DNA from 3 places in the Streptomyces sp. NPDC002580 genome. Region 1 is predicted to be linked to each of the others. Evidence: riboswitches for the same ligand, from Rfam matches in the RefSeq annotation. Region 1 holds a riboswitch; each other region holds the start of a gene.

What was found. A riboswitch is a leader RNA that binds a small molecule or an ion and turns the genes downstream of it on or off. The one in region 1 is predicted to bind thiamine pyrophosphate.
Region 2: linked by a shared signal. The riboswitch ahead of thiO (glycine oxidase ThiO) and the one ahead of ACFYW7_RS27770 (purine-cytosine permease family protein) in region 1 are both predicted to bind thiamine pyrophosphate.
Region 3: linked by a shared signal. The riboswitch ahead of ACFYW7_RS32540 (thiamine ABC transporter substrate binding subunit) and the one ahead of ACFYW7_RS27770 (purine-cytosine permease family protein) in region 1 are both predicted to bind thiamine pyrophosphate.

What each region holds. Positions count from the first base shown of each region.
Region 1 is NZ_JBIAQZ010000009.1:402,519-406,768, reverse strand. It holds gene ACFYW7_RS27780 (phospholipase) at 1-64, opposite strand, end outside; gene ACFYW7_RS27775 (alpha/beta fold hydrolase) at 301-1,134, opposite strand; TPP riboswitch at 1,566-1,660, shown strand; gene ACFYW7_RS27770 (purine-cytosine permease family protein) at 1,651-3,051, shown strand; gene thiD (bifunctional hydroxymethylpyrimidine kinase/phosphomethylpyrimidine kinase) at 3,150-3,947, shown strand; gene gndA (NADP-dependent phosphogluconate dehydrogenase) at 4,174-4,250, shown strand, end outside.
Region 2 is NZ_JBIAQZ010000001.1:1,073,673-1,077,922, reverse strand. It holds gene thiE (thiamine phosphate synthase) at 1-373, opposite strand, end outside; gene ACFYW7_RS04630 (Rv2175c family DNA-binding protein) at 465-836, opposite strand; gene ACFYW7_RS04625 (NAD(P)/FAD-dependent oxidoreductase) at 900-2,138, opposite strand; gene ACFYW7_RS04620 (hypothetical protein) at 2,171-2,548, opposite strand; TPP riboswitch at 2,601-2,714, shown strand; gene thiO (glycine oxidase ThiO) at 2,712-3,887, shown strand; gene thiS (sulfur carrier protein ThiS) at 3,884-4,084, shown strand; gene ACFYW7_RS04605 (thiazole synthase) at 4,088-4,250, shown strand, end outside.
Region 3 is NZ_JBIAQZ010000012.1:225,329-229,578, forward strand. It holds gene ACFYW7_RS32530 (hypothetical protein) at 85-894, opposite strand; gene rlmN (23S rRNA (adenine(2503)-C(2))-methyltransferase RlmN) at 1,158-2,264, shown strand; TPP riboswitch at 2,305-2,410, shown strand; gene ACFYW7_RS32540 (thiamine ABC transporter substrate binding subunit) at 2,547-3,578, shown strand; gene ACFYW7_RS32545 (ABC transporter permease) at 3,554-4,250, shown strand, end outside.

The DNA.
Region 1 (4,250 bases):
GAACGACGAGGACGGTGCCCAGTACGGCGGTGGCGGCGAGCAGGGAGCGTCGGCTCGGTCTCATGGCACGTGATCCCTTCCTGTGGGGAGCATGAGCATGCCATGACAGGGCGAGCGTCGGCGGTACGGATCGCGTCAATGGTCGGTCGCGGGCGGCGAGGCTCCGCGCGGGCGGCCCCGCCCGTCGCTCCGACGCGGCGACCGGGTGCGGAGAACAGCTGCGCCGGCCCGTCCTCGACACGGCCGCGACGCGCCGCCGTTCACCCCGCGGACGAGGTCGGGCGGTGCCTTCCGGAGACGTCAGGCCGGGCCGGCGGGGGTGCCGGGGTGGGCGAGCCGCGCGGCGAACGCGGCGATGTCGGCGACCACGCGTTCGGGCTGTTCCCAGTGGACGACGTGGCCGGCGCCTTCGTAGACGAGGAAGCCGGCGCCGTGGACGGCGTCCAGGATGACCTGCTGGTCCTCGCGGGGCAGGTACTCGTCCTGGTCGCCCCAGATGACGAGGGTGGGCACCAGGATGCCCGCGAGCGTGGCGGCGAGATCGGTGTCGAGGAGCCCGGCCGCGGTCTCCTTCCAGACGTGCGCGGGGAGTTTGAGGCTCTCCTCGACCATCGTCTCGATGAAGCCCCGGGCGATCGGGCGGGCCGCCGTGCCGGACAGGAAGTCCTCGACGAAGGGGCGGGGCACGGGATCGGAGAGGCCTTCCAGCGCCTTCCGCAGGCCGCTCGCCGCGGGTTTGTCGGCGAGGGTGCCGGGGACGCCGAGCAGCACGAGACCGGCGATGCGGTCGGGGTGGCTGCCGGCGACGATCCGGGCCGCGACGCCGCCGCTGGACGCTCCGACCAGGATGGCGCGGGGGATGTCGACCGCGTCGAGGAAGGCCACCAGGTCGGCGGCGAAATCCTCGGGAGCGTAGCCCTCCGGAGGGCGGTCGGCGTCGCCGTGACCGCGCTGGGTCGGCGCGTAGCCGTGCAGGGACGCCGGGAAGCGCCGCAGGAGGGGCTCGAAGGACCACCAGGAGTCGCCCAGCCCGTGTACGAGGACGACCGGTGTGCCACCGGGGTAACCGGCTTCGGCGTACGGGAGGGTGAGCCCTTCCCGCACCTGCGCGGACTTCAGGGAGATCACGGTCACGGCACCCTGCCTCCTTCAGCCCGGCTCCCGGGGTCCGGGAAACCCGGAGCGGGGAGCGGGCGGCGATCACTTCCGACAGTACCGAGCGGCGGCACTCGCCGCGCTGTGGGGAAGCCCGATCGTGACCGCTCGGACGCGACGGACGCGCGCCGCCGCGCGTGCTGCCCGGGTGCGCCGGTCGCGCTTCCGTCCGAGCGGCCACGGGTTCGTCCGCCCGAGCCTTGTCCCGCAGCGCCGCGTCCCGCCGGACCGCGGGTCCCGGGCGGGGCGGAACGCGTGGACAGCCGGTGGACGGGGGGATGGACGTGGGCAGCCGGTGGACGTGAGGTGGGCCGGGCCGGTCTGGACCGAGTCGTGTGCGCGGGTCTTCGTCGCGTGGAGGAGCGGACCGGCGTACCCGGGAGCGAGGGGATGCGGTTAGTGTGTCCGTCGTACCGGACACGGGGTGCCCCGTCCGAGGGCTGAGATCACACCCGTCGAACCTGAACCAGTTCATACTGGCGGAGGGATGTCTCCATGCCGTTGGCGCATGTTTCCGGCGGGCTGCCCGCCGACAGCCGGCCCGCCGTCTTCGACGGACGGATGCCCGCCGCACCCGGTGACCTCCGGGTGGAGGGACACGGCATCGAGCCGGTCCCCGAGGACAACCGGTACGGCGGCGCCGGCCGCCTGTTCACGGTGTGGTTCGCCCCGAACCTGACGATGACGGGCGTGTTCACCGGCACCATCGGGATCGCTCTGGGCCTGGACTTCACCACCGCCCTCGCGGCGGTCGTCCTCGGCACCGTGGTCGGCGCGCTGCCGACCGCCTACCTCAGCACCTGGGGCGGCCTCACCGGGAGCGGCCAACTCCCCCTCGCACGCCTCGCTTTCGGCCGGGCGGTCGCACTGCCGGGAATGCTCCAGTGGCTGTCGTCGGTCGCCTGGGACGCGCTGATCGGCCTGTTCGGCGGGGACGCGCTGGCCCGGCTGTGCGGCTGGCCGTTCTGGGTCGGCGTGCTGGTCATGATGCTGGCCCAGGGGGCCCTCGGCGTCCTCGGCTACGAGGCGATCCACCGCCTCCAGATCGTCATGACGTTCGTGCTCGCCGTGGCGTTCGCGGTGATCGCCTGGCGGATGCTGGACGGCGTCCACCCCGCCACGACCGGAGCCGCGACCGGGGCCGACCGCGTGGGCTCGTTCGTACTCACCAGCACCATCGCGCTCAGCCTCTCGCTGTCCTGGGCGCCCTACGCCAGCGACTTCAGCCGCTACCTGCCGCGGGCCACCTCCCGCCCCCGGATGTTCTGGTGCACCCTGCTCGGCCTCGTCGTGTCCTTCGTCGCCGTCCAGGTCCTCGGACTGTGGGGCGCGTCGGTGCTGACCGACCAGACGGCGGCGGGGGTCGAGGAGTTGCTCGGCGGCGGGACCGCGGGCGCGTTCGGGCTGCTGGCCGTGGCCCTGGCGGCGGTGTGCAGCAACGCGATGAACGACTACAGCGGTTCGCTGGCGCTGCAGACCGTGGGCGTACGGATACCGCGTCCGCTGGCCGCCGCGCTGGCCGCCGCGCTCGGTTTCCCGCTGGTGCTGTGGATGCACGCCGCCGACACCACGGCCCGTTTCCAGAACGTGCTGCTGTTCGTGGGCTATTGGATCCCCGGGTTCGTCGCGATCGTCGTCGTCGACTGGATCGCCCGCGGCCGGCAACGCGGCGGCGCACCGGTCGACCTCGCCGCCGAGACCGCCCGACCCGACTCCGGGTGGCTGTCGTCGGTGGCCTTCGTCGCGGCGTTCGGCGCCGCCGTGCCGTTCATGGACACGAGCCTGTACGTCGGTCCGGTCGCCGACGCCCTGCACGGCGCCGACCTCTCGTACTACGTGGCGTTCCTCGTCGCCCTCGGCCTCTACGCCCCGGTGCGGCTGCGCCGCCGCGCCTAGAACTCGCCCTGGACCGCACGGGGTTGCCCGGGATCGGTCCACGCTCCGTCGGACGAGGGGCCGCGCGCCCGAAGCCGTACCCGAGAGGAACACCTCGCATGACCACACCGCCCCGCGTTCTGACGATCGCCGGATCCGACTCCGGCGGAGGCGCCGGAATCCAGGCCGACCTGAAGACGATGCTGGCGCTGGGCGCCCACGGGATGAGCGTGCTCACCGCCGTGACCGCGCAGAACTCCGTGGGGGTGCAGGGTGCTTGGGAGCTGTCCGAGGAGGCGGTGCGGGCCCAGTACCGCAGTGTGGTCGACGACATCGGGGTGCAGGCCGTGAAGACCGGGATGCTCTCCTCGCCGGGCCTGGTCACGACGGTCGCCGAGCTGCTGTCCGACCTGACCGCTCCGGTCGTCGTGGATCCGGTGAGCGTCTCCAAGCACGGGCACCGGCTGCTGGCCGACGAGGCGCTGGACGCCGTACGGACCCGGCTGCTGCCTCGGGCGACCGTGGCCACCCCGAATCTCGACGAGGTCGCCCAGCTCACCGGGATGAAGGTGCGGGACGAGGAGGGCATGCGCCGGGCCGCCGGCCTGCTGCTCGCGTACGGTCCCCGTTGGGTGCTGGTGAAGGGGGGCCATCTGCCGGGAGAGGCCGTCGATCTGCTGACCGACGGCACGGCGGAGCACTGGCTGCGCGCGCCGCGCCACGACAACCGGCACACGCACGGCACCGGTTGCACCCTCGCCTCGGCGATCGCCGTCGGCCTCGCCGAGGGCCTTCCGGTGCCGGAGGCCGTGCGGCGGGCCAAGGAGTACGTGACCGCCGCCATCGAGGCCGGTTTCGCGCTCGGCGCCGGCATCGGGCCGGTCGACCACGGATGGCGGCTGCGCCGGAACGCCTGAGACCGCGGCCGCCCGGACACGGAACCATCGATTCCGTCCGTTCCCGCCCGCCCGGAACGTCCGGGTCCGGCCCCGGCCCGGGGCGCCGAGTGCGGGAAGTGCCGCACGAGCTGCGCCCGGAGGTGAACACCTCGCCCCCTGCCGTGCGTACTGATCGGCACAGCGACAGTCGTCTGCTCGCCCGTCAGGTACGCGGGGAGGCAGATCCGGATCCAAGGAGCACACCATGAAGGCGACCGCGCAGATCGGCGTCACAGGGCTCGCGGTGATGGGCCGCAACCTGGCCCGCAACTTCGCCCGAAA
Region 2 (4,250 bases), on a different contig from region 1:
CCTCGGGTCCGGAGTGCGTGGAGCGGCCGATGATCACCTGGTCCCCGAGGATCGCCCGGGCCGCGGGAACCGGGAGGTCCCCCTGGCCCAGGTGCAGGACGTCGGCCCGGGCGGCGTGGGCCACGTCCGCCCGGTCGTTGACCGCGAGGAGCTTGCCGTGGCGGGCGCAGGCGTCCGCGAGGACCTGGAGGTGTTCCAGTTCCTCGCCCGCCTCCATGCCCTTGTCCCGCAGTTGCACGATGTCGACGCCGCCCGCCAGGACCGCGTCGAGGAACTCGGCGAGGTCGCCCTGACGCCTGCGGGCGTCCGTGCACAGGTAGACGCGGGCGTCGGCGAGCCGGGCCCTCGCGGTGGCGGCGGCGTTCTCAGGCATGCGGGTGTCCCCCCTTGTCGGTGCGCGGGGAGCGCGGCGGGCGGGATGGTCCCGCCCGCCGCGCTCCCCGCGCCGGACGGTCTCGTTCAGGTCAGACGGCGAGCGCCTGGGCGCGGCGCTTCACCTCCGTGCCGCGATTCTCGCTCAGCGCCTGCGCGGGGGTGCCGGGCAGGCTCGGGTCGGGGGTGAAGAGCCACTCGAGGGCCTCTTCGTCGGAGAAGCCGTCGTCCCTCAGGAGCGTCAGGGTGCCGGCCAGGCCCTTGACGACCTTCTGTTCGTCCGCGTCGATGAAGTCGGCGGGGACGTGCAGCGCGCGGTTCTCACCACGGCGTACGGCGATCAGCTGGCCGTCCTTGACCAGCTGCCGGACGCGCGTCACCTCGACGCCGAACTGTTCGGCGATGTCGGGGAGGGTGAGCCAGGCGGGGACGAGAGCATCGATCTTTGCGTCAATCTCGGTCACGGGACAAGCCTGCCATCCCGGACCGACAGTCGGAAGCCGAGGGCGTCCGACCAGGGTGACGGATCAGGCGGTGGCGGCCTTGAGCGGCCTCGACGGGTCCTCGAGAAGCTCCGGATCCATCGGCGCACCCGCCTCGATGAGCCGGCGGCCCTGGGCGAGATCCCTGGGCCGGCCGACCGCCAGGAGGGCGACCAGACGTGTCTCGCGGAGCCAGCACACCGACCAGGAGGCGCCCGAGGGGTCACCGCGCCACACCAGGGAGTCGGCGGGCGCGTGGTGGCCGACGTACTGCACGAAGCGGCCGAACTGCTCGGACCAGAAGTACGGCACCGGGTCGTAGGCGGCGGGCGACTCTCCGATGATGTTCGCGGCGACCGTGCGCGGGCCCTGGAGGGCGTTGTCCCAGTGGTGGACGAGGAGACGGTCCTCGTAGCGTCCCGACGGGAAGGAGGCGCAGTCGCCGACCGCGTACACGTCGGGCAGGGAGGTGCGCAGGTGCTCGTCGGCGACGATCTCGCGGTGGGCGCCGAGCTCGATGCCCGAACCGGCGATCCAGGCGGTCGCGGGCCGCGCCCCGATCCCGACCACGACGGCGCCCGCGGGCAGCCGGGAGCCGTCGTCCAGGACCACCGCGCCGGGCTCGACGCGCTCCACGCGCGCGTGGGTGCGCAGCAAGGCCCCGCTGTCCGCGTACCAGGCGGTCATCGGCGCGGCCACCTCGGCGGGCAGGGCGTCGGCGAGCGGCCGGTCGGCGGCCTCCACGACGGTGACCTCGCACCCCGCCTCACGCGCGGCCGTGGCGAACTCGGCGCCGATCCAGCCCGCGCCGACGACCACGATGTCGTGCTGCCGGGCGAGGACGGGACGCAGCCGGTCGGCGTCGTCCAGGGTGCGCAGGAGATGCACTCCGGGCACGCCCTCCGCGCCGGGCAGCTGGATCGGTTCCGCGCCGGTGGCCACGACCAGGACGTCGTACGGGACGGGCCCGCCCGCCGTGTCCAGCTCGTGGTCCGCGGGGCGCACGCCGAGCGCCTCGCGGCCCAGCCTGAGATCGATGTCCAGGGCCTCGAAGTCGATGTCGAAGGCGGAGCCCTCGGCCTTGCCCAGCAGGACCGCCTTGGACAGCGGCGGCCGGTCGTACGGCTGGTGAGGCTCCGCGCCGATCAGCGTGACGGTGCCCGTGAAGCCCTGCTCGCGCAGGGCGACCGCGGTCTGCACCCCGGCCATGCCCGCGCCCACCACGACGACCCGCCGTGCCGTGGACCCCCGCGCCGGGGACTGTGCCTGCGTCTGCTCGCTCACCTGATCACCTTAGACACCTGACAGTTCATCAGTCAGCGGACGTGCTCAGTGACCTGTTCCACACGGCCGGTCCCGCGCACCTCTTCCACCACGCTCGTCCCTGTGCCCTCCCGCGACTCCCACTCCCAGGTCTCCTCCAGCCGCACCCGGCCGTCGGGCAGTTCCACCACGAGGGACACGCAGTGGCCCGACGCGGTGGTCCCGTCGTGCTTCAGCTGCACGTACCGGAAGTCGAGGCGGTCACCCTCACGGGTACCCACAAGATGGCCGCGGACCACGTCGCCGCCCGCGTAGCCGGCCCAGACCACGCCGTTCTCCTCGCGGTACGCGAACCGGGTGCGGGTCCCCACCTGCCCGGGAGCCTGGTCGGCTACGGGGGCGAGGACGAGGCCGTCGAGCGATCGGGCCATGGGCGGAGGCTCCCTTACTGGGGCGGGCGGCGGCGGGCTAGGCTGGCCAACGTAAAGCACTCGCGGGAGCCCGGACGCACCGGGCTGAGAGGGAGGCTGGAGCGGCCTCCGACCGTACGAACCTGATCCGGATCATGCCGGCGAAGGGAGGGGCTGGACGCCCATGTCGCCTGCACGTTCGTCAGACGTCCTCGTCATCGGGGGCGGAATCATCGGTCTCGTGACGGCCTGGCGGTCCGCGCAGCGCGGGTTCACCACCGCGCTCGTGGACCCCGAGCCGGGTGGCGGGGCCGCGCAGGTGGCGGCCGGGATGCTGGCCGCCGTGACCGAGCTGCACTACGGCGAGGAGACCCTGCTGGGTCTCAACCTCGCCTCCGCGCGCCGCTATCCGGACTTCGCCGCCGAGCTCACCGAGGCGACCGGCCAGGACCTCGGCTACCTCCGGTCCGGCACGCTGGCCGTCGCGCTGGACGCCGACGACCGCGCCCACCTGCGGGAACTGCACGCCCTGCAGATCCGGTCGGGGCTGGAGTCGCAGTGGCTGAGCGGCCGGGAGTGCCGCCGTCTCGAACCGATGCTGGCGCCCGGCGTACGCGGCGGCCTGCGGGTCGACGGCGACCACCAGATCGACCCGCGGCGCCTGGCGGCAGCCCTGGTCACGGCCTGCGAGCGGGCCGGGGTCGTCCTGCACCGGACGTGGGCGCAGCGGCTGACGGTCGTACGGGAGCGGGCCGCCGGGGTCGTCACCACGGACGGCACCGAGCTCGCCGCGGGCCGGGTGGTCCTCGCCGGGGGCAGCCTCAGCGGGCGCCTGGAGGGCGTCCCCGAGGACGTCCTGCCGCCCGTGCGCCCGGTGAAGGGCCAGGTGCTGAGGCTCTCCGTGCCCCAGCGGTGCGCGCCCTTCCTGAACCGCACCGTGCGCGCCGTGGTGCGTGGCAGCCACGTCTATCTGGTGCCGCGCGAGAACGGCGAGCTCGTGGTGGGCGCGACCAGCGAGGAGCTGGGCTGGGACACCACGGTGACGGCGGGAGGTGTCTACGAACTGCTGCGGGACGCCCACGAGTTGGTGCCCGGCATCACCGAACTGCCGCTGGTCGAGACCCGCGCGGGGCTGCGTCCGGGTTCGCCCGACAACGCGCCGCTGCTCGGCCCGACCGCGCTGGACGGACTGCTGCTGGCCACCGGGCACTTCCGCAACGGCGTGCTCCTGACGCCTGTCACCGGCGACGCCATGGCCCACGTCCTGACCACCGGCGAACTCCCCGCCGAGGCCCGCCCCTTCACTCCCCTGCGTTTCGGCGCCGACGCCCTCCCCACTCTCACGGAGCTGCCCGTATGAACATCGTCGTCAACGGGGAGCGGCGGCGGATCGCCGCGGGCACCGCGCTCGACACGCTCGTCGCGACCCTCACCCCCGCGCCGTCCGGAGTGGCCGCCGCCCTGAACGAGACCGTCGTCCCGCGCGCGCAGTGGCCGTCCACCTCCCTCACCGACGGCGACCGCGTGGAAGTCCTCACCGCCGTCCAGGGAGGCTGACCCATGGCCGACGACCCCTTCGTCCTCGGCGGTACGACCTACGGGTCCCGGCTGATCATGGGCACGGGCGGCGCGCCCAGCCTCGACGTCCTGGAGCGCTCCCTGGTGGCGTCCGGCACGGAGCTGACGACGGTCGCGATGCGCCGGGTGGACGCCTCCGTGCACG
Region 3 (4,250 bases), on a different contig from region 1:
GAAGGCTTCTGACATCCACGGTGCCGGACGGAGGCCTACACCAGCATCTCTGTCCGGCCGTCGCACCAGTCGAAAGCGAGGACTTCACCCGCTGGTGGCCAGGTGGAAGAGAGGACGCGGGCGCGGGCCGTAGGGGTAGAGCCATGGGCTCCAGTCACCTTCTTGAAGGTGGGAGATCGCGATGAGCGCGTCGGCGGCGTTCTTGCAGCGTGGGTGGCGTGCCGTGAAGGACGCGATGCGGGGTCGCTGCGTGAGCAGCCAGTCGGCGACGGTTCGCGGGTCGCCGTCGTACCACCACGTGAAATCGAACTCCTCCCACAGGAAATCCGTCCCCCAGCCCAGTGTCAGTCGGACGAGGCCAGCATCCGCGGCGGGGCCGGAGAAGCCGGCGATGTGGTCCAGCCATGGCTCCAGGCCGCCCGTGGCGTGGGCGACGCCTTCCACGAGGTCACGGATGTCCGCCGGGGACCGGCCGCCGGTGAGGGCGAGGGTGAGCAGTGCCCGGAACGCCTGCTCGACCGCGGTGCGCTCGGCGACCGGCCAGCTGATCAGTTCGGCCCCGTACCGGCCGAGACCGCGCAGCTCATGGGACGGGTCGGTGCCAGGGCCTTCCGGGCCCCAGTGACGCAAGGCACGCGGTATGAGGCGGCGCCACAGGACCGGGTACTGGTCCGCGTCCCAGTGATCGACGGCCTTGCCCATGAAGCCTTCGAGGACGTCATCCGGCACATCCCGCGGATCACCGCCGAGGATGCGCAGTTCCGCTTCCGTGAAGCAACGAGTGCACCCCTCCACCGGCCGGTCGAGCTCCGGAGGGGAGGCGAAGATCAGGTCCACCTCGGCGAGGGCGAGCCGCCACATCGTGTACGGGTCGGGGACAGGCTGATCGAGCATGGCGGCTACCTACCGGGACTCCGCACCGTGGGCCGGGCGAAGAGCGTGACGTTACACCGGTTCCCGCCCGGCGGGTACCCGTTTCCCGACGCGGGCGAGGTCAAGATCCGCCTGGCCAGGCCAGGCCAGGCCAGACATGGGCTGCCGGGCCGTCTTTGGGCCGTGAAAGGTTGACCAACGGTGACAGGGGACACCGGAGGGTGACGAGGCGCTCGCCCATCTGACCTGGGCCGGGCCAAACGATCTGCGACACTGGAAGGGTTATGCCGAAGCCCGGAGAACTCACCTTTGTAGCGCCGCGCGGAGCTCAGAAGCCGCCGCGGCACCTTGCCGATCTCACGCCCGCCGAGCGGAAAGAGGCGGTTGCCGCGATCGGCGAGAAGCCGTTTCGTGCCAAGCAGCTCTCTCAGCACTACTTCGCCCGGTACGCGCACGACCCCGACCAGTGGACGGACATCCCGGCCGCCTCGCGCGGCAAGCTCCAGGAGGCGCTGCTTCCCGAGCTGATGACGGTCGTGCGGCATCTGTCGACCGACCAGGAGACCACCCGCAAGACCCTGTGGCGGCTCTTCGACGGCACGCTCGTCGAGTCCGTGCTCATGCGCTACCCGGACCGGGTCACCATGTGCATCAGCTCGCAGGCGGGCTGCGGGATGAACTGCCCGTTCTGCGCCACCGGACAGGCCGGTCTGGACCGGAACCTGTCGACCGGCGAGATCGTGCACCAGATTGTCGACGGCATGCGGGCGCTCCGTGACGGCGAGATCCCCGGCGGCCCGGCGCGGCTGAGCAACATCGTCTTCATGGGCATGGGCGAGCCGCTCGCCAACTACAAGCGGGTGGTCGGTGCGATCCGCGCGCTGACCGACCCCGAGCCGGACGGGCTCGGGCTCTCGCAGCGCGGTATCACGGTGTCGACGGTCGGGCTGGTCCCCGCCATCAACCGGTTCTCCGACGAGGGCTTCAAGTGCCGGCTCGCGATCTCGCTGCACGCGCCGGACGACGAACTGCGCGACACCCTCGTCCCCGTGAACACGCGGTGGAACGTGCGGGAGGTGCTGGACGCCGGATGGGAGTACGCGGCCAAGTCCGGGCGGCGCCTGTCCATCGAGTACGCCCTGATCCGGGACATCAACGACCAGGCGTGGCGTGGTGACCGGCTCGGGCGCATGCTCAAGGGCAAGCCCGTCCATGTCAACCTCATCCCGCTGAACCCGACCCCGGGCTCGAAGTGGACCGCCTCGCGGCCCGAGGACGAGAAGGCGTTCGTCGAGGCGATCGCGGCTCATGGTGTGCCGGTGACCGTCCGGGACACCCGTGGCCAGGAGATCGACGGAGCGTGTGGTCAGCTCGCCGCGACCGAGCGGTAGGCTGAGCCGAGTCAGTAGTTCTTCATAGTCAGACATCTTCATATTCCGACAGGGGAGCGCCACAGCGCTGAGAGTGCGGGACAGCCCGCAGACCCTCTGAACCTCGCCCGGGTCATTCCGGGTAGGAAGTTCGGTCGTTACTCAAGCTGTTGCGCCCTGCCCGGGAACCGTCAGAGGTCCCGGGCAGGGCCGCGTCTCTTCCTGGTCACCCAGGAGGAATCAGTGAGCACCATCATCAAGAACGGGCGGATCGCGGCCCTGGCCGTCCTCGGGCTCGTCGCGATGCCCGTACTGTCCGCGTGCGGCTCGTCCGACGGCGGCGGCTCGGGCGATCCGAAGACGGTCACGCTCGTCAGCCACGACTCGTGGCTCGTGTCGAAGAGCGTGCTCAAGGACTTCGAGAAGCGGTCCGGCTACCAGGTCAGGGTCCTCAAGGACGGCGACGCGGGCCAGGCCGTCAACAAGGCCGTCCTGACCAAGGACAACCCGCAGGGGGACGTCTTCTTCGGCGTCGACAACACCCTGCTCTCCCGCGCGCTCGACAACGGACTGTTCCAGCCGTACACGGCCAAGGACGCGGACAAGGTCCTGCCCGAGTACCGGACCGACCGGGACAAGCACCGGGTCACGCCCATCGACACCGGCGACATCTGCGTCAACTACGACAAGGCCTGGTTCAGCGAGCACGGGCTGACGCCGCCGCGGTCCTTCGACGACCTGGTCAAGCCCGCGTACAAGAATCTCCTCGTCACCGAGAACGCCTCCACGTCCTCGCCCGGCCTCGGCTTCCTGCTCGGCTCCGCCGCGCACTACGGGGACCAGGGCTGGGAGGACTACTGGAAGAAGCTCAAGGCCAACGGGGTGAAGGTGGTGGACGGCTGGGAGCAGGCGTACAACGAGGAGTTCTCGGGGTCCGCCGGCGGCAAGAAGGCCAAGGCCGACCGCCCGCTCGTCGTCTCGTACGCCTCCTCGCCGCCGGCCGAGGTCATCTACGCCGACCCGAAGCCCACCACCGCTCCGACCGGGGTCGCGACGGGCACCTGCTTCCGCCAGGTCGAGTACGCGGGTCTGCTGAGCAACGCCGAGAACGCCAAGGGCGGCAAGGCACTCCTCGACTTCCTGCTCACCAAGGAGTTCCAGGACGACATGCCGCTGAACATGTTCGTCTATCCAGTGCGTGAGGGCGCGCAGGTGCCGCCGGAGTTCACCCGGTACGGTCCGCAGGCAAAGGACCCCGAGACCCTCGCCCCCCAGAAGATCGCCGCCGAACGCGACCAGTGGGTCAAGTCGTGGACCTCGCTCGTACTGAAGTAACCGACCGGCCCGAAGGAGCCGGCGGAGCCGAAGCGGCCGCCGGTCCCGGCGGCGGCCGGCGGAGGGAGCGCGGGCGGAACGTGGCGCGGCTCGGGCTGATGGCCCTGCCCGTCGCGTTCTTCGCGGTGTTCTTCGCCTATCCCGTCGCCGCGATCGTCACACGGGGGCTGCGCGGGGACGACGGCTGGCGGCTGGGCCGGATCACGGAGGTGCTGGCCGACTCCGGCATCCGGCACGTCCTGTGGTTCACCACCTGGCAGGCGCTCGCCTCGACGGCGCTCACCCTGCTGGTCGCGCTCCCCGGCGCGTACGTGTTCGCGCGCTTCGATTTCCGGGGCAAGCAGATCCTCCGGGCCGTGGTCACCGTGCCCTTCGTGCTGCCGACCGTGGTCGTCGGCACGGCGTTCCTCGCGCTGGTCGGCCGGGGCGGGCTGCTCGACGAGCTGTGGGGCGTACGCCTGGACACCACGGTGTGGGCGATCCTGCTCGCCCATGTCTTCTTCAACTACGCGGTCGTCGTACGGACCGTCGGCGGCCTCTGGTCGCAGCTGGACCCGCGCCAGGAGGAGGCCGCGCGCGTGCTCGGCGCCTCGCGCTTCGCGGCCTGGCGCCGGGTGACGCTCCCGGCGCTCGGACCGGCCGTGGCCGCGGCGGCCCTGATGGTCTTCCTCT